2 regions of the Paenibacillus sp. sgz302190 genome follow, and region 2 is predicted to be linked to the other one. Evidence: a T-box and tRNA genes for the amino acid it is inferred to sense, from the RefSeq annotation. Region 2 holds a T-box; the other holds one or more tRNA genes.
The links. A T-box is a leader RNA that pairs with one kind of tRNA and senses whether it is charged. The one in region 2 lies ahead of leuS (leucine--tRNA ligase), so its partner is inferred to be a tRNA-Leu.

Region 1: it encodes a tRNA-Leu, which carries the amino acid that the T-box ahead of leuS (leucine--tRNA ligase) is inferred to sense. The anticodon was not compared.

Annotation. Positions count from the first base shown of each region.
Region 1 is NZ_JBZYAO010000008.1:106,167-122,045, forward strand. Features, by position in the region: gene AC6RNO_RS11855 (GerAB/ArcD/ProY family transporter) at 1-265, shown strand, start outside; gene AC6RNO_RS11860 (YczF family membrane protein) at 298-537, opposite strand; gene AC6RNO_RS11865 (ATP-binding cassette domain-containing protein) at 687-1,049, opposite strand; gene AC6RNO_RS11870 (MerR family transcriptional regulator) at 1,195-2,016, shown strand; tRNA gene AC6RNO_RS11875 (tRNA-Leu) at 2,160-2,244, opposite strand; gene AC6RNO_RS11880 (hypothetical protein) at 2,391-2,567, shown strand; gene AC6RNO_RS11885 (hypothetical protein) at 2,597-2,845, opposite strand; gene AC6RNO_RS11890 (hypothetical protein) at 3,015-3,341, opposite strand; gene AC6RNO_RS11895 (xanthine phosphoribosyltransferase) at 3,419-3,988, opposite strand; gene AC6RNO_RS11900 (DUF4309 domain-containing protein) at 4,302-5,012, shown strand; gene AC6RNO_RS11905 (DedA family protein) at 5,088-5,696, opposite strand; gene AC6RNO_RS11910 (YkvI family membrane protein) at 5,838-6,872, shown strand; gene AC6RNO_RS11915 (hypothetical protein) at 6,810-7,241, opposite strand; gene AC6RNO_RS11920 (hypothetical protein) at 7,269-7,544, opposite strand; gene AC6RNO_RS11925 (AAA family ATPase) at 7,593-10,847, opposite strand; gene AC6RNO_RS11930 (metallophosphoesterase) at 10,844-12,109, opposite strand; partial or broken gene AC6RNO_RS11935 (LLM class flavin-dependent oxidoreductase) at 12,365-13,475, shown strand; gene AC6RNO_RS11940 (RraA family protein) at 13,504-14,121, shown strand; gene AC6RNO_RS11945 (hypothetical protein) at 14,190-14,471, opposite strand; gene AC6RNO_RS11950 (glycosyltransferase) at 14,632-15,762, opposite strand.
Region 2 is NZ_JBZYAO010000020.1:31,283-47,161, reverse strand. Features, by position in the region: gene AC6RNO_RS21545 (deaminase) at 873-1,385, opposite strand; gene AC6RNO_RS21540 (homocysteine synthase) at 1,407-2,699, opposite strand; gene AC6RNO_RS21535 (ComEA family DNA-binding protein) at 2,769-3,296, opposite strand; gene comER (late competence protein ComER) at 3,452-4,282, shown strand; gene leuS (leucine--tRNA ligase) at 4,323-6,782, opposite strand; T-box leader at 6,883-7,135, opposite strand; gene AC6RNO_RS21520 (methyltransferase domain-containing protein) at 7,233-7,994, opposite strand; gene AC6RNO_RS21515 (S1-like domain-containing RNA-binding protein) at 8,002-8,889, opposite strand; gene rsfS (ribosome silencing factor) at 8,886-9,233, opposite strand; gene yqeK (bis(5'-nucleosyl)-tetraphosphatase (symmetrical) YqeK) at 9,246-9,824, opposite strand; gene AC6RNO_RS21500 (nicotinate-nucleotide adenylyltransferase) at 9,808-10,401, opposite strand; gene yhbY (ribosome assembly RNA-binding protein YhbY) at 10,414-10,707, opposite strand; gene AC6RNO_RS21490 (shikimate dehydrogenase) at 10,721-11,587, opposite strand; gene yqeH (ribosome biogenesis GTPase YqeH) at 11,612-12,727, opposite strand; gene AC6RNO_RS21480 (YqeG family HAD IIIA-type phosphatase) at 12,737-13,237, opposite strand; gene AC6RNO_RS21475 (transglutaminase domain-containing protein) at 13,389-15,620, opposite strand; gene AC6RNO_RS21470 (DUF58 domain-containing protein) at 15,613-15,879, opposite strand, start outside.

The DNA.
Region 1 (15,879 bases), on a different contig from region 2:
AATATCGATCTTTATGTACGCCGCTGTTATCGGGACTATGGATCTGTTCAAAATCAGGGAGCATGGCCCGCTCGTATTTCCGATCGGAATTATCGTTATGTTTGCGTCCATGATGATGGCAAGCAATTATCTGGAACACATCGCCCAGGGGAGATTTTCCCTGAAAACGCTGCATGTTCTTTTTTCCGTAGCCATTCCTCTGTTTCTGCTCGCCGTACTCTCGATTCGCAAACGATTCGGTTCCCCGGGCAATAGCGTCGTATGACTATATAGCGGTCGACCTCCGGGCCAGCTTTTCTATACACGCCTCCTTTGTCTGTAAGAAATAACAGCGTAGACGGCCCAAGACAAAAACAAGAGCAGCGTAATGACAAATTCCTCCCATCCTTTAACCCAAAAGGGGTTAAAGAGATTGGTCAACGATCTGCGCAAAGGGAGGCCTATGAAAAAATCCATAGTCAGAATTAACGCGATTTCCAACCCGAATAACAGAAAAAAAACAGCCAAAATTTTCAACTGGACTCTCCCCTTTGGCAATGAATTTCCCCCGGATCACGACGGATGCTCAATTCTTAATATAACTAATCCTGAACATATCATGCACGCCGGAAACAAACAGCTGGCGATAAACCCCATGCTGCATGATAAGCTCGTTATGATTGCCTCGTTCAATAATTTTGCCCGCTTCAAGCACCATAATCGCCTCGGAATTTCGGATTCCGGGTATCGATGGAAGAGGTCGCCTCATCCAGGATCATAACAGGCGGATCGGCTATAGCCGCGCGGGCGTTAGCAATCAACTGACATTGGCCTTGTGAAAGACTGCTGCCGCTTGCTCCAAATAGAAGTGAAATCAATGCAAAAAACACAAGCACAAGACCGTATTTCCAAATCATGCTCATGCTGCCGCCCTCTATCCCTTTATCGATCAGTTCTGCCATGATGAGCGGAATCATAACTTCAAGCGCAACCTCACCGAGCAAATAAAGCGGTGTCAGCATGGTGTCTTTTTTATATTCTCGAACACTTCGCAGAAGTCTTTTTATCATATTTTATCCCCTCATAATAATGTCTAGTTGATTGTTTCACCTGTGAATCCACGGTTTGAACGCTTAAGCGATAGTTGCTATAATAGGATGTATAGAAACTATACAGTCAATAGTTTTTTAAAATTATTTTGGAGGGTAAATAATCATGCATCATTCAGACCTGTTGTCGATTAGTTCATTTGCGCATGTTTCGGGTATTGCGCGTAAAACGCTGATTTTTTATGATCGCATAGGGTTGTTTAAACCTGCTGTCATTGCCGACAACGGTTATCGGTATTATCATCGGAATCAATTGGATATCATTGGCGTCATTCAGGCGCTCAAGGACCTTGGTATGCCGTTAGAGGAAATCAAGAAACATCTGGAGACACGTACACCTTCCCGAACGCTGGAGCTGCTGCGCAAACAGGAGCAGGTGATCAAGCAGGAAATTTTAAAGCTTAGGGGGGTGGAAAACATGATCTTCCAACGTGCTGCCAGTATTGAACTTGCGATGTCTATTGATACTGATACAAATCGAATACAAATTATCAAACAAGGTGCAATTCCGTTGATGTTGAGCAATCCAGTGTATTATCCGAAAAACTCGATCTCCGATGATTTGTGGATCCAATTCCAGTCACAATTGCTTGCCGAGAACATCCCCTTAGGGTATCCGAATGGTGTTGTTATTCCTTGCGATGATATGCGTAATCAAAACGGCGATATGATCTCGCATATGTTTGTACGTTTAAAGACCGCCCTCTACAAGCAAGACTATATGCCGGAAAGCTACTATCTGGTGTGTTATGCTCACGCTGACTATGGAGAAACAGAAAAAATATATCCTCAAATTTTTGACTACATTGACAAGCACAAGCTGACGGTTATCGGCAACGCTTACGAGGAATATCTACTGGATGAGGTCACCATTTGTAATCCGGAGGAATATCTCGTTCGAGTGATGGTGCAAATTCAGGAGCCTTAATTTAAGTCGGCATGCTCGTCTGGACTATAGCTCGAAAATTTCTTCAGACCAGATGATGAGCGCCACATTGCATATTCGAGGTATGCAAAAAGCTCTTGAATTGTCCAAAGACAAATTCAAGAGCTTTTTCATTGCTAAGTTGATGCGGTCGAGAGGACTCGAACCTCCACGGGGGGTTAGCCCACACGGACCTGAACCGTGCGCGTCTGCCAATTCCGCCACGACCGCGTGTTACCGAAATGAATAAATCATTTAACAGCGACAAAAATTAATATACCATGCAACGCCTTCAAAGTCAACTGCACCCCTTAAAAAAACTTGTATGGCAATGGCTCGAAACATACACAATAAACACAAAAGGAGGTTTACATCCGATGAAACAGGAAGAAATCGATGCCCTTGAACCTAAATATACGGGCAACCAAAGGCAGCTCACGGAAGGCGAAGCCGAAGCAATCGTGAACGACCCCAATTATAAACAAGAAAACGCCGAAAGCGACCTCGGCGGCATTTCCGCCGCAGCCGCTTACGGTTTGTTCAGAAGAACTTAGCATAACGCTCATGCCCTGTCCCTGCGGTACTACTCTTCCTCAGGGACAGCAGGCTCCTTGGGAAGCGTATATTCAAGCGGCCTCGCTTCCGTAAAAGGTTGATACACGTAGCTGCGGGCCAGCTTTACGACTCTTCTGTTCTGCTTCCTTATAAGCACGCTCTCATCGTCCCACGCAACGACGATGCCTTTCACATCGTTGCCCGGATTGACGTCGCGAATGACACGCAGCACTGTGCTTTCCACTCTGAATGCATCGAGCTGATCGTCCGAGATCATTGCATTGCGCCCCTCCTTTACAAATCCTTTCCTTCATTCTGTATTAGCATACACCAAAACCGCTGCGGATGAAAATGACGCGCCGCCGCGCCATCCGCGGCTTTTTCAAATTGCAAAAAAAAGCCCGAGGGCGCTAACCCCCGGGCCTCTTTCGTATATAAAACTGAATTCAGCTGACATGCTCCTTGGAATCGTTCGTCTCGAACCAGAAATCAAGGACTTTGCTTGACATGACCCGCTTCTGAATATACTCTACCTGGTGCTGGGAGAATTGCTGTTCCCACTCGATAGAAAGTTCTGTGCAAAGTTTAACGACAGTTAGCAGCTCCGACCATGCGACATAGCGTTTGTACCAAAAAAATTGCGGGTGTTCGATCATATAGGGATACAGATCATCGAATTCTGTATGCTTGCAATCGAGCGCACGTTCAAAATGATTTTTCGCTTCAGCCAACTTGGTCATAAAATAGTCAACAGATACATTTTCAATACCCATAGATGCCAGCCTCCTCTCATACCATGTAACCATTATAAAGGAAAAATCGTTTTCAGGAAAGATTGATCCGACAAAAATCAGTCAAACACGATTTGTCCGTTTGCAAGCGAAGCGATGCGGGCCAAAGATTCTACGCGGATGCCGCGCTCGCGAATCGACCGGCCGCCGGCCTGGAACAGCTTTTCCACGGCGATCCCAACCCCGACAAGTTCGGCTTCCGCCTTCTCGATAATGCGGATCAAACCGCGGGCGGCGTCGCCGTTAGCGATAAAATCGTCGATGAGAAGTACGCGCTCCCCTTTGTTCAATAAGTGAGATGATACCATAATGTCCGTCACGATGCCTTTGGTAAATGAAGGGACGCGCTCGCTGTACGTATCCTGATCCATCGTAAGCGTCTTTTTGCGGCGGGCGAATACCATAGGAACTCCGAGCTGCAGAGCGGTTGCAAAAGCGATGGGAATACCCGAAGATTCCACAGTGAGCACTTTATCCGGTCTCGTCTCCCCAAACAGTCTGGCAAACTCCTTCCCCATCTCCACGATCAGCACCGGATCCACCTGATGATTCAGAATGGCGTCCAGCTTTAATACTTGATCCGATACGACGACACCCACTTCCAAGATCCGCTGCTTCAACAATTCCATAAAAAACCCTCCATACCCTTGTATTATGAGTAAGGTACCATATTGATCAACTAGGTTTCAAGTCCCAATTTACCGGGTTAGGTCTTTTGGCGTGAAACTTTTTTGCACTTTCGGGTGTCTATAATGTTGTAAGGCTTTGAAAGGACTACCATTGCCGTGAAAGCACCGTTTTGAAAATGGAATTTGTCCGTTTTCATGGAATAGGAAGGTAATTTGCCTACTTTTGACTCTTGTGAGAGGAAGCCCAAAAGCATTATGATAAGTGATGTTGCCTTTACATATGATGTTAGCATGAAAGAAAGGAAAGATGACGATGAACAAACGTATACTACTAGCGGTAATTAGCTGCGTGCCTGTTGCGTTCTCCGCAATACTGTTATCCGGCTGCCAAAAGTCATCTGTTCCGATTGTTCAACCGCCTGCGGAGACGTCTGCTTACCGGCAGCCGATCACGGCAGTAAGTACGGCCCCCGTACCAAGCACGGCCTCGACGGAACCGACAGCAACGCCATCGGAAGAAACCAAACACGAAGCGCAGGTCGCCAACAGCGTCAAAAGCGCCGATCCTTCCGTCGGAATGCCCGTAAGCGCGACAGCCAAGCCTTCTCCCAAACCGAAGGTTAATGCCGAAGACACCTATCAGCAGGAAAAGCCGACCTTGATGGGTCTGAAGCTGGGCACGTCCAAAACTACGGTTCTGAACAAATTCGGCAAAGCCAAAAAACAGTTCGTCATGGATGACGATACGGATCCTGTCAACGTATACGATTACACCGACTTCTCGGTAGGCTTCAACAAAAAGGATGAGCTGGTATTTGTCGACGTCCATTCTGCGGATATCGATCCCGGCCTGGGCGGAGTGCGGCTCGGCCAAAAATCCGATGATGCCATAGCCACCCTCGGGAAGCCCGATTCCAATACGACGTTCGTGCTTTCGTACAAAGCGCAGGGCACTATTCTTAAGCTGGATATCGATCCGAAGGAAAGCACGATTCAATCGATCAAACTGTTCGCCGACCGCTAGGGCGCGCAAGCGGCATACTAAATAAAGACCATCGATTCTTGCCGAATCGAGGTCTTTTTTGCGTCGAAGCGCCGTCTACTGCACCGTTCTCCGTTTGCGGATGCGCAAGTATATATAAATCCCGATGAGGACGGCAGCCGCAACGATCAGCAAGCTCATCCCCATATACCGGTGAACCAGTCTCATCAGTTCATCCAAATTACTGCCGATAAAATGCCCGAGCGTCAAAAACGTCGTGCACCACAATAATGCGCCGGTTCCCGCAAAAAACAAATATTTGTAAAACTTGACCCCGCTTACCCCTGACAAATAACACGTAAAATGCCGGACACCCGGCACGAAATAGCCGAAGAACACGGCCCAGAGCCCGTACTTATGAAACCAGCCTTCCGCCCGTTCGATACGGCTTGGAGTCAGCTTGAACCATTTGCCGTAGCGGTACAGGAACGGCTTGCCCACGCGATGCCCCAGCACGTAGCTGACCATCATGCCGGTCATCGTCCCCGCATAAATGACCAACAGCGTCATCGAAAACGCGAAGGGGCCCCCCGGCGCGGTCAAGGAGCCGACGAAAGTCATCAAGGTTTCGTCCGGCACCGGAACGCCGACTATGCCTGCAGAAAGCAGGATGTATAAAGCGATATACCCGTAATGATTAATAAAATCATAAAGTGCTTGCTGCACGTACGACACTCTCCCGAGCGATCAAAATCATAAAACATCCAATTTATACCATAAAACAGGGCTTGCCCCATTTTCCTGTCATGTGTTTGCAAACCATAACATACCTTGTACTATATCAAAGGACAGGGAGTGGAGCAACAGATGCGTACAGGACTTTCGATCCTGCAGGTCGCTTTTACCTATATCGGCACGATTGTCGGCGCAGGTTTCGCTTCCGGTCAGGAGATTTTGCAATTCTTTACCCGCTACGGCTGGATGGCCACCCTGACGATTGCGCTTTCCAGCCTCCTGTTCGTATGGCTCGGAATCAGGCTCATGCTGATGGCTCACGATCTGAAAGCCGCCTCCTACGAAGATTTGAACGCCTTGCTATTCGGCAAAAAAATAGGAAACTGGATCAGTTTGTTTACCATGATCGTCCTGTTCGGCATTACAACGGTTATGCTCGCCGGAGGCGGCACCGTCTTTCAAGAACAACTGCATCTGTCTTACCAGACGGGACTGTTGGTTACTTTATTTTTCGGCTATGTCGTCCTGTCGAAGGGTATCCGGGCGATTATGACCGTCAATTCCGTCGTCGTGCCGATCATGATGCTGTTCAGCCTGGGAATCGTCATCTATACGTGGCATTCACCAGGCTCCGGAAACTGGCTGGTGCTCACGACCGATTATCACCCTGGGAAAATATGGTTCGCGCCATTTCTTTATACGGCGTTCAACCTGGCCATGGCCCAAGCCGTGCTCGTCCCCGTTGGGGCGGCTGCCGACAATCGGTCCGTACTGTTCTGGGGCGGCTTGCTGGGCGGAGCGGGCATCGGGCTGCTGCTGCTTTCAGCGCATTACGCTTTGTCCGCGCAAATGCCCGGCATCGCACAATTCGAAATTCCGATGGGCAACATCATTAACCGGCTTGGCCCCGTCGCGCAGACCGCTTATTTGCTTGTCATTTACGGAGAAATTTTCACCACGTTTATCGCCGACGCCTACGGGTTGTCTCTTCAACTGCAGCAGCGCTCCAACATTCATCCCAAGGTGCTGATCATCTGCATTTTGATCCTCAGCTATTTGGTCAGCCTGATCGGCTTCAAAGCGCTGCTGTCCGCGCTGTATCCGTTATTCGGATTGATCAGCGTCGTTTGGCTCGTTTTGATGATCTGGCGAAACCGCGCCCTGTAGCGCTCCCGCCTGCTTGATCTGAAGGACGACGAGCAGCCGGGTCACGAGCAGCAGCATCCCCATCGCGGAGATGACGATGCCTAATAATAAATAGGCAAAATGAAAATTTTCAATAGCGGTCTTATCGCGCATAACGGCAAATAACTCAGCCAGCAATAGCAAAAGCCCGATCGCAAACAGACCGACAGTCGAATAATCCAGAATAGTCCATTTCGACAAGTACACAGCCGCAATCTGCGCTTGACTGGACGGCTCCGGAGCTGCGGCCTGCTGCTTCCAAAGCTGATGAATCATCCACGCCGTATAGACGGCGGCACCGGTCACAAACAGGCCCAGCACACCGCCGAAAATCGCCAAAACCAAATTCATGGGCAAATCCTCCCTAAAAAACGTTCGCTAAAAGACACTCCTCAGGCCCCAGATGAGGACTAGCGTCAAAACAAAGCAGGCGGCAGGCAGTGCATATAGCAGCGGGAGCGCGACGCCGGCCGGCCAAGCGGGAGCCGCTTTCCACAGCCGGCCAAGCTGCTCGTCCCCGCTGCGGACAAGCTCTGCTGGCGGATCGGAAGCGGCGCCGGAAGCAGCGTCACTCCACTCGATCCTGCCTTTTTTCCATCCGACCTGGTACGTAATTTCGCGGTGCTCTTTTTTCTTTTCCGTGCCTGTTGCCATATGTATTACCTCCTGAAGGGGGACATGTATCCCGAAAAAAGCAGACACTTACAGCTCGATCAGCCGATGCCCGGGAATCAATCGGGCCGCCGCGTCGCGAACGTGGCTGTGGCAGGTGAACAGCAGCACCTGATGGCGGCTGCTCAGCTCGCCGATCACTTGCAGGCAGCTTTCCATCCGCCGCTGGTCGAAGTTGACGAGAATGTCGTCCATCACTAACGGAAGCACCGCCTTCCCCGCATACTCTTCCGCCAACGCAAAACGCATGGACAAGTAAAGCTGCTCGGCCGTTCCCCGGCTGAGCAGGCCCGTGTCCACCGGCTCGTCGTTCGCTCTGACCGCAACGAGCTTTTGCTGGCCGAACGGCGCTTTGATCTGTTGAAATTTGCCGTCCGTCATCTTGGCAAAATAGACGGAAGCCCGCTGCAGAACGCCGGGCTGACGCTCCCGCTCGTATACGTCGCGGGCTTTTTTGATCAGCGTGGCGGCGAAGGACGCGACCGCGTACCGATCCGCCAGCCTACTGATCTGCGACCGCAAAGCTTCCGCCTGCAGGAGCCGGTCGGCCTGCGCAGTCCCCTGCTCCAACTGCTCGATTTCGCCGGCCAGCTTGCCGAGCCGCTCGCGCAGCTCGCCTGCTTCCTCCGACGCTTGGGCGAGCTGCCGCTCCAGCTGCTGCATGCTGCGAGCCCATTCCTCTTCGCCCTGAGCATCCAGAAGCTGCTCCAGCTCCGCCAGCCAGCCGCTCCCGGCGAGAGCTTCCAAAGATGCCTCCAGCGCCTTTTGCTCGCTGTCCAGCTTGCTGCGCAGCTCCCGCTTCGTTTCGTTCAGCCGGAGCTGCGCTCCGTCCGCCGCCGAAGCTTCATTCAGCAGCTGCGCCAGCCGTTCCTCCGCCCGCTGCCGCTGCTCCTCAAGCCCATGCGCTTCTTCATCGCCGGCAGCCAACAACTGCTGCGTCTGCTGCCGCTCCGCCAAAAGCCGAAGCTGCTGCTGCTCGAGCTCCTTCCAGCGCTTAAGGGCAAGCAAAACATCTTGCCCTTGCACTCGCTCAAGCCGGAGAAGCTGCGCTGCGGCTGCTTCGAACTGCCGGGCTTGCTCGCCGAGCACGCGCCGCTTTTCTTCGAGCTTGCGCAGCTGCCGCAGCAGCTCGTGGCCTTGTTCGGCCGCCTGGATCGTCTCCAGCGCCGCATCCGGAGACAGCGCGCCGCTGAGCGAAAGCGCCCTGAGCCATTGCTGCCAATCGCTGCGCAGCTTGTCCGTTTGCAAAGAAAGCTGCTCCAGAACTGTCAGCAGCTGTTCCTCCTGCCGCGCCAGCGCCTGAGCCGCAGCGCGCGCGTCCTCCAGCTTCTCCAGCTTGCGGCTGTACTCGCCTGCCTGCTGCCGCTTCAGCTCGGCTTCGCGCATCCAACTTTCAATCTGCGGCTCCAGCTCTTGTAAATACTTGGAACCGTCGAACCGGCCCAAACCGGCTTCCCGCGATGCCGCAGCCTCTCCGACTGCACCAAAGCTTTGCAAGCGTTCGATTTGCTCCTGCAAGCTCCGCTCCAATTGACGCTGCTGCTCGCCAAGCCGCCTCGCTTCCGGCGACTCGTCCCCGGAATCCGCGAGATCGGCAGCGAGCGTGCGTGCGGATCTTTTCGGGGAATCCGCACGGCTGCCCATCAGCAAATAGATCGACAATGCGGCCAAAAGAACGAAGGAACCGATGCCGGCGACCGGGCTCCCGTTCCTTAGAAACCAGAGGGCAAGCGCGACAGCCGCTAAAGCCGACACAGCGGACATGCGGCGCTGCAGCCGTTTGGCCGATTCTTTGCTTTGAGCGGCGGCTTCCGCTACCGCCTGCGCATACCGCTGCCGTTCCGCCTCGCGCTCCTTCAAATGTCCGGCATCCCGGACCAGGAGCTGCCAGCGCGAATAGTCTTTGGCCAGCCGCTGCAAAGCAGCCCGTTCCTCCGCTTCGTTCCAGCCCGCGGCAGCGGCAGTACCGGCGGCCGCCGGTCCGCCATATTTCTTAAGCTCCTGCTCCAGAGCCTGGATATGATCCCGCTCTCTGCGCATTTGCAGCCGCAGGCTTTCCAGCTCGGTTTGCAGCCGCAATTCCTCCGTCCGGTCGTCCTGAAAATGTTCTTTAAACGCCCGCACCTGCTCCCTAAGCGATATCGACACCGGAAAAGCAGCCAGCGTAGCGATATCCCAGGCGGCATCGATTTGTCCGAGCAGCCTGCCGAGCCGTTCCCGCTGATGGTCCAGCTCGACATCCAGCTGCGTCAGCATGCGGCCGTTTTCCTCATATATGGAAGCTTGTTCCAGCAAAGCATTCAATTCGATTTGATGGGCGAGCGCTTCCGGCTGAATGTCCAGCGCGCCCAGCTTGTTCTGCAGCCCGCGCTGCTTCAGCTCCAGCCGGGCGAGCTCCCCGCGGAGGCGCTCCAGCTCCGCCTCCAGCGCTTCCAGCCTCGCCGAGGCGTGCTCGGGGAAGCTTTCCAGCTGCGGCAGCGCCGCCAGCTCCCGGCCGATCTGCTTCAAGCGGATCCATCCGCTTCTCGCCTTCCCGGCCAGGCCAAGCTTGTGCAGCTCCGCGCGCAGCGCCTCCTGCTGCCGCTCGGCGGCGGCAATGCGCCGCTCCGCGGAGCGGCGCTCCTCCTGCAGCCGGTCGTAGTCGGCTGCCTGGCCGCGGCTGCGGCGCAGCGCCTGCTCCAGCCCCTCCAGCTCCTTCAGGAGACCATTGATCTCCTGATTGCGCCCGCGGGGCTTGTACAGGCTCTCGGCCTGCGCCGTCAGCTTCCGTTCGGCCTCCATGATGGCCGAACCGCTCACGCCGAGACCGGCGCTGTACAAGTAGCCGCTGAGCTCTTCCGTCTGCAGGGTGCGCAGCTCCTGCAGCTCGGTAAGGCCAAAAGCGAACAAGCTGCGAAAAAGGTCGGCCGAAAGGCCGCCCAGCAGCGTGTTCAGCAGTTCCTCGCCGCCGGCGGAGCCGTCGCCGAGCGTGACCAGGACGCGCCCCGCCGAGGCGCGTTTGCCGCCTGCGGCGGGCGCGTCGTAGCGCTCGACGCGAATGCGCCGGCCCTGCTCGTCCAGCAGGGTCAGCGCTCCGCCGTGGACGCCGCCGCCCGGCGGCTCGTAGCGTTCCGCCGCCCGGCTCGACCGGGGCGGGAAGCCGAACAGCACCGCGCGGATGAAGCCCATCAGCGTGCTTTTGCCCGCTTCGTTGGGGCCGTGGAACAGCGTCAGCGGGCTGTCCGTGTCAAGTGTCCGCTCGCGGAGGACACCGAAGCCTTCGACATGGATGGAGGTGATTCTCATCCATCCCACCCCCCGTCCGCGGCCAGCAGGTCCGCGGCAAGTTCCTCCGCTGCGCGCAGCCATTCGCGCAGTTGTTCGGGCTCTGCGCCGGCCGCGTGCGGCAGACCGTGCAGCGCGGCGAGCGCCTCGTCCGCGAAGCCGGCAAGCGCGGCTCCGTCCTCGCGCAGCGCGCCGGAGAGGCGCAGCAGATCGCCGAGGAAGCTCTTCTGCCGGCGCAAAGCTTCAAGGTCGATCTCGCTGCCCGTGCGGTCCTCGATCGACTCGATCCAGACGAAGCGGCTCCGCTCCGCTTCGTCCTCGCGCAGCTCGGCGGCCAGCTCGTCCAGCGCCCGCCCTTTGCGCAGCAGGCCGTGCACGGCGCCGCGGCCTTCCAGCACGATGCGGACGACGGCGTCCCGCCCGTCCGCTTCCGCTCTCAGCCGGTCGAGCAGCTCTCCGAGCCGGTCTTTGAGCTCCTGCTCCGTCCGCATGCCGGAGACGGATACATGCTCCTGGAACCAGCGCACGCGGTCCAGAGCGTGAAACGCAAGCTCAGCCTTCGCATCTTCGCGCACATCAACGATGTAGCAGCCGCGCGGGCCGGTCTCGCGCACGCTTCTCCCCTGCGGATTGCCTGGATATACGATAGCGGGCTGCTCATGAAGCACTTTGCGGGTATGTACGTGGCCGAGGGCCCAGTAATCGATGCCGCTTGCCAGCAGATCCGCTTTGGAGCACGGCGCATAATTGTCATGTCCCGGATCGCCGTCCACATTCGTGTGCAGCAGTCCGATCTGATATACCCCATTGCCGGCTGCCTTGAACTTGACCGCCAAATTGTCCGTAACGGCGGAAGCGGCGTAAGATATGCCGTGAATGTGGGCAATGACGCCGAGGTCCGGTTTGGACACCTCGAACGTCTCCACCCGGTCGGACGCAAAAAAATGGGCGGCGTCCGGCCAAACCAGTTTAGCCGCGCCTCCATCGTCCGGGTCGTGGTTGCCATGAATGATATAAGCGGGAATGCCCTGCGACGAAAGCTGTTCCAGCGCTTTTTGGAAACGGATTTGCGCGCGCAGCGACCTGTCGGACAAGTCGTACACGTCCCCGCTGATAAGCACAAAATCGACCTGCTCCCGAACCGCGAGCAGGACCAATTCTTTCAGCGCTTCGAAGGTCGATTCCCTGACCCGCTCCCGAACCTGCTGAGGAAGCGCCGTCATTCCTTTGAACGGGCTGTCCAGGTGCAGGTCGGCCGCATGCAAGAACCGCAGTTTTTTCATTGGTTTAACGCCTTTCCTGTCAAAACTGTTTGATTACTAATAGACAGTTTACCATGGGAATGCCCGCTGTGGTGAAATGTTTATGTATTGACGTATAAAATAACGAATGTTGTATTATCCACAGTAATTTTATGTGAATTAAAATATTTATTCCATATATAATTTTTTCTTATCCACATGCAAACTGCCGATCAGTCGACTGAAGGACAGCGCAGCCTGCATATTCGTTGCGGGCTTCCCTTCCTCAGCCACTGGGTCAGCGCGCGTCTTGAGCCGATTACGCTGCTCTCCGCCCTCTCGACGGTTACGGAACGGATCGGTTTGGCGGTTACGGCAACGACGACGTACAACGAACCTTTTCATTATCGCGCGCATGTTTGCGTCGCTCGATCATCTTAGCGGCGGGCGTGCTGCGTGGAACGTCGTGACCTCCTCGACCGAAGCGGAAGCGCTGAATTTCGGCAAGGAAGAGCATCTGGAGCATTCGCTCCGTTACGAGCGCGCGCAAGAATTCGTGGAAGTTGCCCAAAAGCTTTGGGACAGCTGGGAAGACGACGCTTTGCTGATCGATAAGGAATCCGGCTTTTTTGCCGACAGGGACAAGCTGCATCGCATCGACCATACCGGCAAGCATTTCTCGGTACGCGGCCCGCTCAATTTATCGCGGCCTCCGCAAGGCTATCCCGTCATCATTCCAGCCGGATCGTCCGATTCAGGCAAAGCTTTCGCGGCCCAAACGGCTGAAGTCGTATTCACCGCCCAGCCGACGCTGGAGAGCGCGCAATCTTTTTATGCGGAAATCAAAAACAAAGCGGCCGCCCTCAGGCGATTGCCGGAGCATGTCGTTGTCATGCCGGGCGTATTCCCGATTGTCGGGGCGACGGAGCAGGAGGCCAGACATAAGTACGACGAGCTGCAGGAGCTGATTTTGCCTTCGGTCGGGCTCGCTCTGCTCTCGCGCAAGCTCGGTTTCGACGTCTCCGGTTACCCGCCGGACGGTCCGCTTCCGGACATTCCCGAAACGAATGGCGAGAAAAGCCGGTCCAAGCTGCTCGTTGATATGGCGCGTCGGGAAAATATGACGATCCGGCAGCTTTATTTGCACATTGCCGGGGCGCGCGGTCACCGGATGATTTTCGGCACTCCCGGGCAAATTGCGGATCAGTTGGAAGATTGGTTCGTTCAAGGGGGAGCCGACGGCTTCAACATTATGCCGCCTGATCTGCCCGACGGCCTGGAGCAGTTCGTAAATTCGGTCGTTCCCGAGCTGCAGTGAAGAGGCTTGTTCCGGACAGAATATGAAGGCAGTACGCTGCGGGAGAACCTGGGGCTGCCCCGCCCGCTCAACCGCTATGCCGGTCTCTAATCATTTTGCCGATAAGGAGGACGAAAAAATGAGTCAACTCGAAAATGAATATTTGGCGCTGCCTGCCACGGCCATTTCCGACGCTTTGCAAGGGTTGAACAATCTGGACCCCGCCATCAAACCGCTAAAGGACAGCTATAAAATCGCGGGACGCGCCTTTACCGTCAAAATTCCCGTAGGGGACAATCTTGCGGTGCTCCGCGCCATTCGGGAAGCAAGGCCCGGCGACATTGTGGTGATCGACGCCAAAGGGGACACCTATCGCGCAGTCGCCGGCGATTTCGTCATCGGCCTGGCGCAAACGCTCGGCATCCAGGGCTTCGTTGTGGACGGCGCAATCCGCGATGTGCAGGCCATTAAGGATTTGAACTTTCCCGTGTTTTGCAGGGGAACGACGGTTGCCGCCAGCGGCAAGGCAGGGTCAGGCGAGACGAACGTGCCGATTTCCTGCGGCGGAGTCAGCATCCAGCCCGGCGACATCATCGTAGGCGATGTAGACGGCGTTGTAGCGGTCCCACAAACGATAGAGCGGGAAATTCTCCGCATCGCGCTGAACAAGCTGGACAAGGATCGCCAGCGCGAGCGGCAAGTGGCGGGCAGCCGCGAAGCGGCGCTCCGGTATTTGGACGATATTTTGGCGAAATAATTCGTCATAACGGAAAACAGGCTGCCGAATGGCAGCCTTGAATGGCTCGACACGCTGTCATGGGCGTTTCAGAGACGACCTGTACCTGTACCTGCACCTGCACCTGGCCGGCGCCCGGCAGAACCTGCAAAAGCGGCCCGTTCCGGCAAAAAGCCTGCGATTGTGCAGGCTTTTTCCATAAAAGCGGCCCGTTTTGGCGAAAAGCCTGCAATTGTGCAGGAATTTCCGGCCATTGTGGCTCCGAGTGCGAGTTTCGGCGATAAAACCTGCAGTTTTGCAGGAATATTTCGAGGGAAGCGGTTATGCGGGCAAAAAGCTGCACTTTTGCAGGCTTTCTCCGCTCTTGCCAAACAGTTGAGCTGTCTCCTGGCGGGTGAGTTTCTTGGGCAGCATTAGGCTGCCCTTTGGCATTTAAGCGACCCGCGCTCTGAGCGGGACACCTTTCGCACCGCGCGCAGCTACCGACGCGCTGCGCTGCGCTGCAAGACGCCCATCGCCTATACGCTTCCGTTATTCCTTCGCCTGATATCTTTCGTATACGCCTTTCAACTGCTGAAGCACGCGGTTCAGGGAGTACGTCTTTTTCGCTTTTTCCCAGGCGGCGCGCGCCATATTGTATCGATAAGTCGGATCGATGATTACTTTTTCCAGCGCATGGCTTAGCGCATGAGAATCGCCTACCGGCACGAGCAGGCCGTTATGGCCGTGCTCGATTTGCTCGGCGATGCCTCCCACATTCGTGCCGACGAGCGCAAGCCAGCACAAGGCCGCCTCGGCAAAAACCGAGCCGAAAGCTTCGGCGCGCGACGGCAGCACGAAAACGTCAAAAAACGGCATAAATTCCTCAGGATGCAGCATATATCCATAAAATATCGTATCTTCGTAGATGTTTTGCTCGATGGCCAGCTTTTCCAGTTCTTCCCGATTTGGGCCGTCGCCGATAATGTGCAGCACAAACGGATGACCGCGCCGTTTCAGGTCGCCGCATGCGAGCAGGAGCGTATCGAGCCCTTTGGCCGGCACGAGACGGCATACCGTAATAAATTGCGTCACTTTATTTTCGTGCGAAATGGGCCGGAAACGCTTTTCGTCAAAACCGTTGGGAATAACTCCGATCCGCTCGCTGTCCTGCACAAATTCCGCCAAATACTGCTTGAACGAGTTCGATACGGTAATCATCTGATCGACTTTCGCTTCCAGTTCGCCGTAGATCAGGGTCAGAAACTGGTGCTCAATCCCGTGTTCCTGTATACGTCCGTTCAAAACCAGCTCCCGTTCAAAGCTGGAGTGGACGGTCATGATGACCGGCACGTCCGGATACAGCTGCTTCATGACGAGCCCGGCGATCGGGTGGTGCGCATGAATCAAATCGTACCGTTTCTTCAGCCGCAGTTTTGTCCACCATACGTAATCTTGGTAAGTTTGAATGTATTTATCTACGATCGGGTTGCCGGCAAATTTCCGCCAATCGAAGGTCGTAAATTCCACTTCTTCCGTCCCTTTGCCGCGAATCCGCTTCGGCAGCGAAAATAAATCCATTTCCCAGCCCTTTCTATTGAAACGGTCCAAAATATAAGGAACCATGGATGACACACCACCCGGCTGCTCCGGGGGAAAAAACAATGCTTGCAAGATGTTCATTGCATGAGCCCCTCTCTCAAATCCTTGAGCTTACTGTACTTATTGTAACTGGTGCGGACCGTTTAGAAAAGAGAACAGCGTCACGCCCGCCAAAACGATTCTATCCCTCCCCATCAT
Region 2 (15,879 bases):
ACAGGACTTTCCGCCAATGAAACGTTCAGTTAGCTTGATCTGCCGCGTAACGCGACCCGATCGCGGCCTGGTCGTGGCCGCCTGGCGCAATCGTGACGGCGGCCGACTACAAAGTATCAACGCGCTTCGTCTTATGATCGCTATCCCCTTCGCTCATGGTTGTGGATTGGGCAGCTATCGGCATTACCTAACCCGCCCCTCCCCGCCATGAGTACCTCAATGCCCCACGCCGGGTGCTGCACAGCGGGTTGTCGAAACCATGGTACTCCGCTTTCGCCTCTTTCTAGCAGAATAGTACTCTTGCAGTACCTCAATGCCCCACGCTAGGCGTGCACGACAGGTGGTCGATCCACGGGTATCAGCTTTTACCTCGTTTCAGCGGAACAGCACTTTGCTGCCCGCACGCGAGCTCCCAACGCAACATAGCCGTCGCACTTAATCATACCTACCGAGCCTCGAGCCTCTTCTGAGTAAAAGGGATAGCGCCCATAAGAAGTGCTGGGCAAGTATGGCTCGGTTGATTCGCCTTTACCCCACTCCAATGGACATCATCACGTCTGACTGGGAAAGCAGACGGTTCCGTATTGCCGCCTACATTGGGAAGTAAAGACAGGCGGTTCAGACCGTAATGCTGCACTCATTCCTATAGCACCTTCAATCGCCTGAGCGAAGTTCTCCCAAGCGCGGTATAGCATTGCATAACGGGGGCCATACGCAATCGGCAGCTCCCCGGGCTCCTTCCTGAGCCAAAGGGAGAGTGCGCATAGGAGGCGCAGACCGGAACGGTTCCAACAAAAAAAAGCACCTCCTTCCGCGCGACGTAACGTCGGCTGCGAAAAGAGATGCTTTCTCTTTTTTGCCATTTCAAATCTTTAATTCACAACTTCGGACAGAGTACCCTGCGGAGGCTCGTAGCTTTCCATTTCCCGAAAAGCGATGCCTCTGGCTTGCATCAGGCCGCTTACTTTCTCGCTGTCTTTCGGGTAACCGCGATGAAACACGATTTCCGTCACTCCGCTGTTGGCGAGCATGTTCGCGCAAGTCCAGCACGGCTGATCGGTTACGTATACGGTCGAGCCCTCACGGTCTTCCCTGTCGGTAAAGAGGAGCAAGTTCTGCTCGGCATGAATCGTGCGGATGCAGCGCTGCTTGCGGACCATTTCCTCCTTCTCGCCGACCACTTTCAGTTCGATTTCCTCAACGAGCATGCAGCCGGCTTCGCTGCAATCGGGTACCCCCATCGGAGCCCCGTTATAGGCTGTTCCGAGCAGCTTTTTGCCCTGAACCAGCACAGCGCCTACATGCCTGCGGCTGCATTGGGAACGGGTCGATGCCATATACGCGATATCCATAAAATAAGTGTCCCAATCCTTGCGGGTGCTCATTGGCCTTGTCTCGTCTCCTTCTTACGCTTGGCTCGCTTTGATCGCTTGATCCAAATCGTAGAGTATATCGTCGATGGCTTCCGTACCGATGGAAAGCCGAATCATGCCCGGCGAGACGCCGGCCGAAATTTGCTCTTCCTCACCGAGCTGCTGATGCGTCGTGCTGGCCGGATGAATGATCAGCGACTTGGAATCGCCGACATTCGCCAAATGCGAAAACAGCTTCACGGCATTAATGACCTTCCGCCCGGCTTCCAGGCCGCCCTTAATGCCGAACGTGAGAATCGCTCCCTGGCCTTTAGGCAAATATTTTTGCGCCAGTTCGTAAGATGGATGGCTCTTGAGGCCGGCATAGTTAACCCACTCGACAGCATCGTTATTCTCCAAAAACTCCGCGACCTTCAAAGCATTGGAGCTGTGGCGCTCCATGCGCAGATGCAGCGTTTCAAGACCTTGCAGCAGCATGAACGAGTTAAACGGCGAAATCGCGGCTCCCATATCCCGCAGCAATTGCACGCGTGCCTTGATAATATAAGCGATAGGGCCGACTGCCGCCGTATAGACGACACCATGATAACTTGGGTCGGGTTCCGTCAATCCGGGGAATTTGCCGCTTGCCTGCCAGTCGAATTTGCCTCCGTCCACGATAACGCCGCCGATCGATGTGCCGTGGCCGCCGATAAACTTCGTAGCCGAGTGAACGACGATGTCTGCACCGTGCTCGATCGGGCGAAGCAAATAAGGGCTTGGGAACGTATTGTCCACAATCAGAGGAATTCCGTGCTCATGCGCGATTGCGGATACCGCTTCGATATCCAGTACGTCGCCTTTCGGATTACCGATCGTTTCAGCGTAAAGAGCCTTCGTCCGGTCTGTAATCGCCGCCCGGAAATTTTCGGGATTGCCGGGATCTACAAAATTGACCTTGATGCCCAGTTTCGACAATGTCGTGGAAAATAAATTATAAGTGCCTCCGTACAAGCTCGATGCGGAAACGATTTCATCTCCGGCACCGGCAATATTCAGGATGGAGTATGTAATAGCTGCCTGACCCGAGGCAGTCGCAAGCGCCGCAGGCGCGCCTTCCAGCGCAGCGACCCGCTTTTCGAATACATCGGTGGTCGGATTCATCAAACGCGTATAAATGTTGCCAAATTCTTTAAGCGCAAACAAATTCGCGGCATGCTCCGTATCGCGGAAACCATAGGATGTAGTTTGGTACAGCGGGACTGCGCGCGACATCGTTGTCGGGTCCAGTTCTTGTCCTGCATGCACGGCAAGCGTTTCGATACTTAATTTGCGTTCGTTAGACATTGAGTCATCCCCTTTTAGGTAATCTTTCCCTTATTATTTTCGCACACTATTCGACAAATGAAAAGATTGCTATAGTTTTCCCGCATAGACGTAGGGTTTCAATTTTTCAAGCATCTTTTTGCCGATGCCTTTAACTTCAGCCAGTTCCTCGACTTTTTGAAACCGCCCCTTTTTCTCCCTGTATTCCAGAATCGCTTTCGCTTTGCTGGCTCCGATGCCCGGCAGTTCGTCCAATTGCTCCAGCGTAGCCGAATTCAGGTCTAACAAGCCGTTTTTTGCAGCAGCGGGAGCCGCGGAAGGCGAAGGATATGCAGCATCGGGCTTCGGCTCCAAGGTCGGGCCGGCAGCCGGGGAAGATAAGGCAGGTGACGATGGAACAGGCGTTGGCGCAGGTGAAGATGGCGGCGTGCTGCTGCGCGGTGCGGGGCTTGGCGCCGTTTGGGCAAGCAGTTCCTTCATTTGATCGTTGACAGGAACAAAATTCGTTTGAATCGCGGAACGACCCCCAATCGCAAACTGCCATATCGTATATGCCAGTAAAACTATAGAAATGGAAGATAGAGTGATTATAACGCCCTTTTTGCCAAATAAACCCACGAATTCTCCCCTTTCCGGTATCATTGGTTGTTTGCAAGCATATACATGAAAAAACATCATAACGCCTTAATTGGCATGTGCCCAGCTCTATCCAACTTTGTGACAAGCAACATGGATACCAGGGTGACTGAACTTTTTCCGGGAGGGATTTCTAGATGAAGGCAGGATTCATCGGTACTGGGAGTATGGGAAGCATATTGATAGAAGCATTTATTCATTCCGGCGCATTTAATCCGGAACAAATCATTGCGGCGAACCGCACGGCAAGCAAAGCGGATCGGCTGGCGGAGACGTATCCGGGGCTTCAGATCGCCCGTTCTAATAAAGAAGTCGTACAGCAAAGCGAAGTCATTTTTTTGTGCATTAAGCCTGGAGAGTACAAAAAGGTTATCGATGAAATCAAAGAGGACGTGCTTCCGTCCCATTTTGTCGTTTCTATTACGAGCCCGGTTCTCTTGCGGCATCTGGAAAGCAATCTGCCGGCAAAAATCAGCAAAATTATCCCAAGCATTACGAATTACGTGCTCAGCGGGGTGACCTTGTGCATTCACGGCAACCGGATGCAGCCCGAGGATAAGGAATGGCTTGAAAATGTGCTGGCGCACATCAGTTCCCCTATACGGGTGTCTGAAGACTATACGCGGATCTCTTCGGATATATCCAGCTGCGGTCCCGCATTTCTATCGTATTTCATCCAAGCTTTCATTGATGCCGCCGTAGAGGAAACCGGAATTTCCAAAGAAGAAGCAACGCTCCTTGCCAGCGAAATGGTGCTGGGCACCGGAAAGCTGCTGACGACGGGAGGCTTTGACCCTGCAGGCTTGCAAAAACGCGTATCCGTACCTGGGGGCATCACCGAGGAAGGTTTGCGTATTATGGACGCCACGGATTTGTCCGGCATGTTCACTCAGATGATTCGCGCGACCCACGCCAAATATAAAGAAGACCTCGAGAAGGCCGAGCTGCTGTTTGCAATTGAGCCGTGACCTTCCCGAGGGCCGCTTCTAATGAGGAGCAATTCCTCCGTTAACCTGCAACGATATTGACGAGTTTTCCTTTAACGACGATGACTTTGCGAACGGTTTTGCCGGCGGTCGTTTCTTTGACTTTGTCAAGATCCATCGCCAATTGCTGCATAGCCGCTTCTTCCGTATCCTTGGAAATCAGCACGCGGTCGACAATTTTGCCGTTGACTTGAACAACGATTTCAACTTCGTTGTCAACTGTCCAAGCTTCGTCGTAGGAAGGCCATGGCACATAGGTGATGGACTCGCTGCCGCCAAGCTTCTCCCAAAGCTCTTCCGCCAAGTGCGGTGCGATCGGGGACAGCATTTGAACAAAGTTTTGCATCGCTTCGAGCGGCAGACGCTCGGTCTTATAAGCCTCGTTGACGAAAATCATCAACTGGCTGATCGCCGTATTGAACCGCAGGGCTTCGTAGTCCTCGGTTATTTTTTTGATCGTGCGGTGCCATGTGCGCTTGAACGTATCGCTGCCAAGCGTTTCCCCGGCGCTGATTTTCGGATGAACGCTGCCGTTCTCGTCCACGAACAATCTCCAAACGCGGTTCAGGAAGCGGTAAATTCCTTCGACGCCCGTCGTGTTCCACGGCTTCGTCGCTTCGAGCGGCCCCATGAACATTTCGTACATGCGCAGCGTATCCGCGCCGAATTCGCCGACGATATCGTCCGGATTGACGACATTGCCGCGGGATTTACTCATTTTCTCCATATTTTCGCCGAGAATCATGCCTTGGTTGACGAGCTTGTGGAACGGCTCCTTCGTATGGACAACCCCGAGGTCGTACAGCACTTTATGCCAGAAACGGGCATACAGAAGGTGAAGAACCGCGTGCTCGGCGCCGCCGATGTACAAGTCGACCGGCAGCCATTGCTGCTGCTTGTCGTGGGAGCACAGCTCCTTGTCATTGCGCGGATCGATGAAGCGCAGGTAGTACCAGCAGCTGCCGGCCCACTGCGGCATCGTATTCGTCTCGCGGCGGGCTTTCATGCCTGTCTCGGGATCGATCGTGTTGACCCACTCCGCGACGTTCGCCAGCGGCGATTCGCCCGTTCCGGACGGTTTGATTTCGTCCACTTCCGGAAGCAGCAGCGGAAGCTGATCCTCCGGCACCGGCTTCATCGTGCCGTCTTCAAGATGGAGAATCGGGATCGGCTCTCCCCAATATCTTTGACGGCTGAACAGCCAGTCTCTCAGCCTGTAAGTAACTTTGCCGCGGCCTTTGCCGTTTTGCTCCAGCCATTCGATCATCCGGCCGATCGCCTGCTCGTTGTTCAAGCCGTTCAGCAGCTCGGAATTGACGTGCGCGCCGTCACCGGCATACGCTTCCTTCTGCACATCGCCGCCCTGCACGACTTCAATGATAGGCAGTTCGAATTGCTTCGCGAATTCCCAGTCGCGCTGGTCATGGCCCGGAACGGCCATAATCGCGCCTGTGCCGTAGCCGCCGAGCACGTAGTCGGCAATCCAGATCGGCACCTTCGCGCCGTTAACCGGATTGATCGCATAAGCGCCCGTGAATACGCCGGTTTTGTCCTTGGCCAAGTCCGTGCGCTCCAGATCGCTTTTGCGCGCCGCCTTGTCCTGATATTCTTTGATTGCGGCTTCTTGCTCCGCAGTCGTAATCGCCGCCACAAGCTCATGCTCAGGCGCAAGTACGCAGTAAGTGGCGCCGAACAGCGTATCGGGACGCGTCGTAAAAACGGTCAGGCTGCGGTTGTCATGCCCATCGATCGCGAACTGCACTTCGGCGCCCTTGGATTTGCCGATCCAGTTGCGCTGCATGTCCTTGATGCTTTCCGACCAGTCAAGCTCCTCCAGGTCTTCGAGCAGGCGCTCCGCATACTCGGTAATTTTCAAAATCCACTGGCGCATCGGCTTGCGGATAACCGGATGGCTGCCGCGTTCGCTGAGCCCGTCGATCACTTCTTCGTTCGCCAGCACCGTGCCGAGCGCCGGACACCAGTTGACCGGAACTTCGTCGACGTAGGCGAGCCCTTTTTTGTACAGCTGGATAAAAATCCACTGTGTCCATTTGTAATACTCCGGATCGGTCGTGCTGATCTCGCGGTCCCAATCGTAAGAAAAGCCGAGCGATTTGATTTGACGGCGGAACGTGTCGATGTTCTTGTTCGTGAACTCGCGCGGGTCGTTCCCCGTGTCCAAAGCGTACTGCTCGGCCGGCAGGCCGAACGCGTCCCAGCCCATCGGATGCAGGACGTTGTAGCCTCTCATCCGCTTGAAGCGGGAGACGATATCCGTCGCCGTATAGCCTTCCGGATGCCCGACGTGCAGACCCGCTCCCGACGGATACGGGAACATGTCAAGGGCGTAAAATTTCGGTCGGTCCGAATTTTCAAGCACTTTGAACGTTTTCTTGGCATCCCAGTACTGCTGCCATTTGGGCTCGATAGCGAGCGGGTTGTAGCCTTGCTGTTCTCTTGTTTCTTTGATCTCCTGCGACATGTCCAAATCCTCCCAGCCTGCATGCTTTGCAGGCATGATTAAAGTGCGCTTCGGGGGCCTCCCGTAAGCGCCAAAAAAACCCCCCGTCGCTAGCGCAATCGCTAGGGACGAGAGGTTAGATTCCCGTGGTACCACCCTAGTTAACATCAGGCGTGCTTCGCCCATGTTCACTCTGCCCCTTAACGCGGGTGAGACGATCCGGCTAGCACCGCCGGCCTCCTAAAGACCTCATGCGATGGTTCACCTTCCAGCTCGGAGGCGAGTTCGCTTGGCTAGCATCTGCCGGCTTTCACCTGATACCGGCTCTCTGGTAGATGCTGCGGGAAGCTACTATTCCTCGTCAAAGCTTTTAACCAATCCAATTAGCTATGATTATATGCAAAAAAATGCAGCTCTGTCAAGTAGGCCGGCCGATATTAGGCCGATGCCCGGCGATGTCCGCCTGGCCGCCTATTTGCGCGCCGCGAAAAAAGCCCGCTCCGTTCCGCGCCGCGGCGGCTCCCACGCAAAATCGGCCGCTTCCTGAACGTCGCTGAATCCTGCCGCCAGCAGCTGCTCCTTGATCCAGGACAACGGATAGGCACGTTGAGCATGCACTTCATCGATGCGGCGGAAGACGCCGGGGACTTGCCCGTCCCGAACAAAAATGGTCAGGTCATGCTCGATCTGCATCCGGCTTTCGTCCAGCTCGCTCGTCCAGATGTAGGAAACATCGTCCTCGTTCAGAAAAAAAGGCTGCGTATCGGCATAAGCGATCAGCTGCTCGGGGGTGTGTACATCAAACAGGAACAGCCCGCCCGGCTTCAACCCTTGGTACGTTTGCCGGAAAGCTTGAATGATATCCTCTTCCTCCAGCAAATAGTTCAAGCAGTCGCAGAACGAAATAGCGGCATCCGCCTGCTCAGCCAGCTCCCATTCGCGCAAGTCCTGCTGTACCCACGCCAGCGCGCCGTTTCTCGCCAGCGCTCCGTGCCGCTCAGCCTTCTGCTGAGCAACGGCAAGCATGTCGTCCGACAGGTCGATGCCCGTCACCCGGTATCCTTCCAATGCGAGCGGAATCGCCAAGTTGCCTGTGCCGCAGCCCAGGTCAACAATCGTAACCGGATGCAGACCGTACCGCTTCCAGCCCTCTCTCGCAAAACGAAGCCAATCCCCGTACGGCATGTCCTCCATCAAACGATCGTACGTATAAGCAAACCCTTCGTAACTCATCCTGCTCTTACGTCTCCTCTTGTTTCAGATGGGTCCAGTTTTCCTGCTGATAGATGAGCCCTTCCTTCATCAGCTTGCCAAGCGCCCGCTTGAAAGCCGATTTGCTCATGCCGAAGCGGGCGGCTATCGTATCCGCCGCCGTCTGGTCGGAATACGGCATCGCGCCGCCCGGCCGTTCGCGCAAAAAGGCGAGGATGCGCTCCGCGTCTTCGTCGCGCCCTTTTTCCTTCGGCAGACGCATCGACAAATTGACGCGGCCGTCCTCCTCGCGGACGAATACGACCCGCACATTGACCTGCTCGCCTACGCGCAGCAGACGCGGCCGCTCCGGCGCGGCGATCATGCCGATGATGCCGAAGCCCAGCACTCCCGCATCGCAGACGACGAACGTCCCCATCTGCAGCGGCTTATACACTCTGGCGTCGACATAGCGGTTCTTCCAGGCGGAAGGAGCGCGCACGCACAGCGGCGCCAAGTCTTCCTCGGCGGCGAGCTTGGCGATCAGACGCCCCTGACGGTCGTGGGCTAAAGTGGCGTACACCTTGTCCCCGACCAAAGGGCGGAGCGTCTCCAACTCAGGCACATGTTTGTAGGGTAGAAGCAAGTTCCGCCCAAGCCCCACTTCGAGAAAATAGCCGAAACGGGGATGGATATCGACGACTTCCAGCAGAGCGACCTCGCCCAGCAGCAGAAGCGGGCGTTTCATCGTCGCCATCAGGCGGTCCTGCGTATCGTGGAACAAAAACACTTCTACGCGTTCCCCGGGCTTCACCAGGCCTGCCGTCTCTCCGTAAGGGAGCAGCACGTCCTGATTGCCGTCGGTCAAAAAATATCCGTTAGGCGGAATTTCTCTCGCGACCTCAAGGCTGACTAGCGTTCCCGCATTCATGCTCATACGCGTTCCACAACCTTGGCGTCGGACCATAATCTCTCGATGTTGTAATATTCGCGGTCATCGCGGTGGAATACGTGAAGAACAACATCACCCAGATCCAGCAGCACCCATCTTGCGGTATCGACTCCTTCATAGCCTCTGATCCGCACGCCGTGCTCCTGCGCTTTTTTTCTGGCTTCGGTGGCAATTGCCTGCACTTGGGTCTCCGAATTGCCGTGGCAAATGACGAAGTAATCGGCGACGAGCGAAATGCCCTGCAAATTCAGCGCCACTACGTTCATCGCCTTTTTATCCTCCGCAGCTTCCACCACTAAAGCCATAATTGCTTCTGGGGTCATGCTCATTCCATCATCCTCCTATAATTGATTGTTTGCTTGCGTCAACAAATCGTTGCGGGTTAATATCGTTAACGGATAAATCCGTTTGCCTTTTGTCAAAAGAAAGCCGATCGTCGAATCGAAGCCGGCGACCAGCGCCTTTTCAAGACTATGTTCAGCGATTTCGCGAATATTATGCACGCCCGGAAAATCGCGTCCCGGCTCGATATAGTCGGCCAGGCAAACCACTTTGTCCAGCAGCGTCATCCGCTCCCGGCCGGACGTATGATAACGGATCGCGTCCAGAACTTCCTCATCGTCCACGCCGAACTCCGTTTGCGCGATAAAAGCGCCTGCGTGCGAATGCCAAAGCTCCTTGTCATAATCGAGCAGGTCTTGTGGAAGCCCGTTTTCCCGGATCATGTTCGCCTGCTCCTGAATCGGCCAATATTTGCAGTAATCGTGCAAAATCGCCGCCAAATCCGCTTTCACCGGATCGGCGCCGAACCGCTCGGCCAATCGAACCGCGGTTTCCATGACGCCCAGCGTATGCAGCCAGCGCTTCTCGGGCATCTGTTCTTTGACCGCCTCGATAAGCTGCTCACGACTCCGATTCATATAAACCGTTCACCTCCATGTAAGCATGCACGGCATCCGGAACGAGGTAGCGCACGGAGCCTCCCGCCCGTATTTCTTCCCGGATGGCCGACGATGAAATTTCCACCAGCGGCATCGGCACGATCGTAACCCTCTCCCGGATGTGCGGCGGAAGAACTTCCATATCCAGCTCGTAGCCCGGTCTTGCCAGACCGATGAAGCGGATGCGGCTTACGATATCGTCAATGCGGTGCCACCTCGGCAAATATTCGACCATATCCGCTCCGACAATGTAGGCGAACTCCGCTTCGGGATGCCGCTCGCACAGCAGTTCGATCGTATCGATACTATAGGATACGCCGCCTTTCGTAATTTCAACATCAATCGCACGAAAAAAAGGATTGCCCTCCGCCGCCAGGCATACCATGCTCCAGCGCTGCTCCGCCGTCGCCGCCGGCGCATTCGGCTTATGCGGCGGCACGTTCGCCGGCATCAGCCACACTTCGTCCAGTCCTGCTCCAACCCTCGCCCGCTCCGCCGCGATCAAATGACCCGTATGAATCGGATCGAAGGTGCCTCCCATGATTCCGACCAGCATGCTCCCACCTCTTTAAACGGGCAGCTCGATCTTTTTATGATCCCGCGATTCCTTGTACAGCACGATAATTTTTCCGATAACCTGCACGAGCTCGGCGCCTGATTTCTCCGACAGTTCGATGCCTACCTCGCCCCGGTCCTCCCCGCTGTTGTTGAGCACGGTCACTTTGATCAGCTCCCTGACTTCAAGCGCTTCCTGAATATGGCGGATCAAATGATCGTTAACTCCGCCTTTGCCGACTTGAAAAATCGGGTCCAGGTGGTGCGCCAAAGACCGCAAATAACGTTTTTGTTTACCAGTTAACATGCTAAAAGCCCCTCTATTCTTGTTCGGCTAACGATTGCTCGACGACCTGCCTCATCGCTGCGACGGGAGCAGGCGTGCCGGTCCAGTATTCAAATGCGTAAGCCCCTTGATAAATAAACATGCCGAGCCCGCCGTGAATGCGGGCTCCTCGCGCTTCCGCTTCGCGGAGGAAGCGGGTAATGCGCGGATTGTAGATCAGGTCGCTGGCCAGATGCCGCTCCGCAATGAGCTCCGCGGGCATCGGCAGCTCCTCGACGTTCGGATGCATCCCCGCCGAGGTCGTATTGACGATCAAATCCGCTTCGCCGGCGATCCCAGCGAGCTCGTCAAGCCCCAGCCCGGCGGCTTGCGTGAACGCGCCGAGCGTCGCCGCCAGGCTAACCGCCCGCTCTTTGGTCCGGTTCGCGATCAAAATACGGGCCGCGCCTTCCTTGGCGAGCGCGTATCCGACGCCTCTGGCCGCTCCGCCCGCGCCGAGCAAAATAACGGTCTTGCCCCGAAGATCGACGCCCGTCTCCTCTTTCAAGGAACGGACGTAGCCGATGCCGTCGGTATTGTAGCCGACCAGCCGGCCTCCGTCGTTAACAATCGTATTGACAGCGCCGATCACCCTAGCGCCTTCATCGATCTCGTCCAAGTACTGCATCACTTCGACCTTGTGCGGTATCGTTACGTTCACGCCGCGAAAGCCGAGCGCCCGGATGCCGTACACGGCCTCTTTCAGTTCCTCCGGACGAACGTGAAAAGCAGCGTAAGCCGCGTTGAGCCCAGCCTCACGAAAAGCTCTGTTCAGCATAATCGGCGAACGCGAATGCCGAATCGGATCCCCAAAAACGCCATACAGCACGGTATGGCTGTCCAATGTCCGGTTATTCTCCATCATATCCCCCTTATCAGGCATAAGCTATATCAGCGACTCGCGCGCAATAACTTTCGTCCCCTTGGGCGCATGAACCGCCAATTCCGCTCCGGCGTCGCTGTTCACTTTGATCCAGCCGAGCCCCGAAATGAGCACATCCATGCGCGTGCCCCGCGGAATGCGGATCGGGTGCTTGACCAGCTTCGGAAGCTCGTCCAAATCCTCCTTGGCCGGCGGAACCAGCATTTCTCCCCTATGGTTCGTGTACAGCTCGTCGGCGCGCTCCAGCTTCGTCCGGTGAATCTGGATCGCATTGGACATATAGCAGGTAAACGATTGGTGATCTCCGCGAATAAAATCAAACCGGGCCAGAGCGCCGAAAAACAGCGTCTGTCCGTCGTTCAGCTGAAACACCGTCGGCTTCACCGGCTTGCCCGGCATCACTTTGGACAAGTCCCGTTTTGTAATAACCTCGGTCAGCCTGTGCGTGTATACGATTCCCGGCGTATCTATGATGGATTTGCCGTCGTCCAGCGGAATTTTGACCAAATCCAGCGTCGTCCCCGGATATTGCGAAGTCGTAAGCTCCGCTTCCAAATCGCTGTAATCGGCGATCAGGCGGTTAATCAGCGTCGATTTCCCGACATTCGTCGCGCCGACGACATAGATGTTCCGGTTGCCGCGATGCTGCTGGACCGCTGCGATCACCCTGTCAAAGCCCATATTTTTTTTAGCGCTGCAGAGCACGATTTCCACAACTTTCAGACTGTGCTCCTTGGCCCGCCGCTGCACCCAGTTAATAATTTTGTTCGGGTTCGTCACTTTGGGCAAAAGGTCTATTTTATTCACGACCAGCACGATCGGATTATTGCCGACAAAACGCGACAAGCCGCTGATCATGCTGCCTTCAAAATCGAATATATCGACGATATTGACGACCAGCGCGTTCTTTTGCCCGATTGAGCCAAGCAGCTTCAAAAAATCGTCCTGCTGCAAAGTCATGCTCGACGCTTCATTATAATGTTTGATCCGGTAACAGCGCTGGCAAATAATCGGCTCTTTCTGAAAAGCCTCCACCGGCACGTATCCGAGCTTCGCCGGCTCTTCGATCTGCAGCTCGACGCCGCAGCCTGCGCAATGCATAATTTCTTCCTGACTCATGAATCCTCCCTAAGACTGTTTGTTCATTAGCGATAACGCCAACTTCTCGATGCGGCGGTTAATTTTCGTGAAAAAGCCTTCATCCCCGATTGAAATCGGCTTTACGAGAATCGTATAGAGCCCCATCCGGTTGCCGCCGAGCACGTCGGTCAGCATTTGATCGCCGATCACGGCGGTTTGCCTGACGTTCGTTCCGAGCAGCTTCATCGCTTTGAGAAACGAGACGTTCGTCGGTTTTTTGGCCTGGTAAATAAAGGGGATGCCGATAGGATCGGCAAAAGCCGAAACGCGGCTGCGGCGATTGTTCGAGACAATGACCACTTTAAAACCGAGCTGCTGCACCCGCTTCAGCCATTCAATCAGCTCCGGAGTTGCGTGCGGATCCCGCGCCCCTACGAGCGTATTATCAAGATCCGTAATAATTCCGCGGACTCCGAACCCCCAAAGATGCTCGAAATCTATATCGTAAATCGAATTCACGGACTGTCTGGGCACGAGCTTTTTCAGCAAACGATTTCCCTCCAAATAGTTCCTCTACATATACGTGAAACTATACCATAGTGCCCGATTTGTTGCAAAAAAATAGTAGAGCGTTTCCCCGCCCGCGGCACATGAAGGCCACCCGCCAGGTTGGCGAGTGGCCCGCTAGGAGTCTCCCAGATTATTTCATCTGTTCTTTGATTCTGGCGATCGTTTGAGCGGCAGTCAAATAATCGCTCTCCGTGGAAGCGGCCTGGCTGTATTTCGCCTGCTCGAACAAATGCAGCAGCGCGTCCAGATCCGCCTTCAGCCATGTGCTTTGCGCCGTCCAGCGGAGAATCGCCTCGCGGATCGTCTCATGCTCCTGGCGCCGGTAGCCTTTGCGCCTGCTGAAACGCTGCAGCTTTTCGAAGTCCGCAACAATTTTTTCATTGAAATTGACGGCCTGCTGCTTCCTTTCGTCGGATGTCCCTATTTTCAAGACGCCCTTTTTCACAAGCAAATACACAGCCGCTGCGAGCACAACCAGCAGAATGGCTCCCGCTACGGCCAGTTTCACCCATGGAAAGCTTGCTTTGCTTTCGGCTACGGGCGTTTCGCTGATAGTGGTATCGATGGCCGGAGTAGCCGTCGGCACAGGCTGCGCCTCGGGATACACGTTTGGAAGCCTGAACCCGGACGTCGGCTCGAACGAAATCCAGCCGTAGCCCTCGAAATAAATTTCGACCCAGGAATGGGCGTCGGAATTTCTCACCGTGTATGTGCCTGCGCCGTCCACATCGACGTTTTGCATATACTGGCTGATCGCTCCGAAGTCGCGCAGCTCGTCAGGCATTTGAGCCGTGCCGGAGGTGTACCCTTTTACCCAGCGCGTAGGCAGGCCGATCGAACGGGCGAGCACGGCCATCGCGGTCGAGTAGTAATCGCAGTATCCCTGCTTAATTTCGAACAAGAAGCGGTCTGTGAAATCTTTGCTTTTGCCTTTGCTTTCGTCCGGCGTATTCGTATACGGATACGTTTCGTTCAAATATTTTTCAAGCAGCCGGGCTTTGTCGTAGGCATTGTTTCCCGTTTTCGTTATATCGGCGGCCAACTGCTTGACGCGGGCGGGAAGGTCGGCGGGAAGCTGCAAATATTCGCTCCAGTCCGCCCTCTGCAAATAGTCGACATTCACCTTGCGCAGGCCTTCCTCGTCGAGGATCGCTTGCTGGCTGACGATTGTATACTCCTTCGGATAAGCGCCCTCGCCGTTAAAGCGCAGCTCGGACTGCCTGGGCGACCAGAGAAGAAGGTGAAACGGATTTTCGCCTTTGTTGATTTCCGCGACTTTTTGAATCGGAAAGCCGCCGAACAGCACCGGGTACGCTTCCTCTTTTTCCATGACGATGTCCTGCGTCACTTCCTTGGTCTGCAGCAGCGACGTATTGAACCGCGGATCCTGCCGCAAATTGCCGGCATTGACGTAGCTGACCGGGAGCTTTTTCTCCGCATCGCTCATTTCCCAGCCCGATCCGTTGTACAACGCTCTGGTTTCCCCGCGGAAATAGGTCCGTTTGGAAGCGACGACGGTCATGACCGGCGAATAATCGTACCGGAAGCCGCCGCCCAATTTCGAATCGTCCCGGCTGTAGCCGGATGAGGCGTCCGCCGTCGACGCCGTTACGCTGACCCCTTTGCCGAGCAGCGGAACAGCCTCGCCGCGGCTTTTTTTCCAGGCCGTATACGGATCCGTCAGCAGCGGATCGATGGAAGGCGCAAGCGCTCCGACGAACACCGTTACGGCAACGATCAGCACGATGGGCAGGCCGATGGAGGAAGGATACTCGCTGATCGCTTCCCAAATGACCGGTGCGCGGTGCTTTAATCCGTTGAAATGCTGAATGACCAGCAAGGACAGCCCGCAGAACAGCACCATCGCGACTTGCGGCCACAAATAAAACACGCTGAAAGAATCCCGCACGGCGAAAAACAGCACGCTGACTACGATTAGCACAAAGATGCGGAACCTGGACTGGAAGAAATGCATCGCCGCCAAATAAGCCAGCCATGCCGCCAAACCGAACCAGATAAAGGGCTCGATCTGGCTTGTATTTTGAGCCGCAAATTGCCATAACGTTTCCAAAGACTTGATTTTTACAGGGACAAAGTGATAATTCAGGTACAAGCCATGCCAAACGATAATAAGCAGCAATTGGATGACGCCGCGCCAAACTTTGTGCAAGCCGGGAACAAAGTACGCCAGCCCGGTCACAACCAAAGTTCCGCTGACGAGGGCGACAGTTTCTTTCAGCCAGATGACCTGCTCCAGCTGAATCCACAATACGTATTGGTACAAGAAAAGCCCGGTCAAAAGCGCCGTCATCCGCTGCGGCCAATCGGTCAGCAATATTCGTCTCCAACGGGAATTACGCATACCGCTTCGCTCCCCCCAGCAGGTTAGGCAGATCGGCCAGTTGGCCGATCTCGTAACCCGTATATCCTTGGGACCGGACCTGCCCCAGCCAATCGGCCGCCTCTCCTTCGCCCGGCGCCTGCTTGGCGGGCGCGGCCGGAGGAGCCGTATGAATCCACATATGGCAAGGGTTCATTTGCAAATGATGGACTTGATGCAGCAGCTGTATCATCGGCGCGTCGTGCTGCGGCGAAACGATGACAAAAAAGCAGCCTGGCGG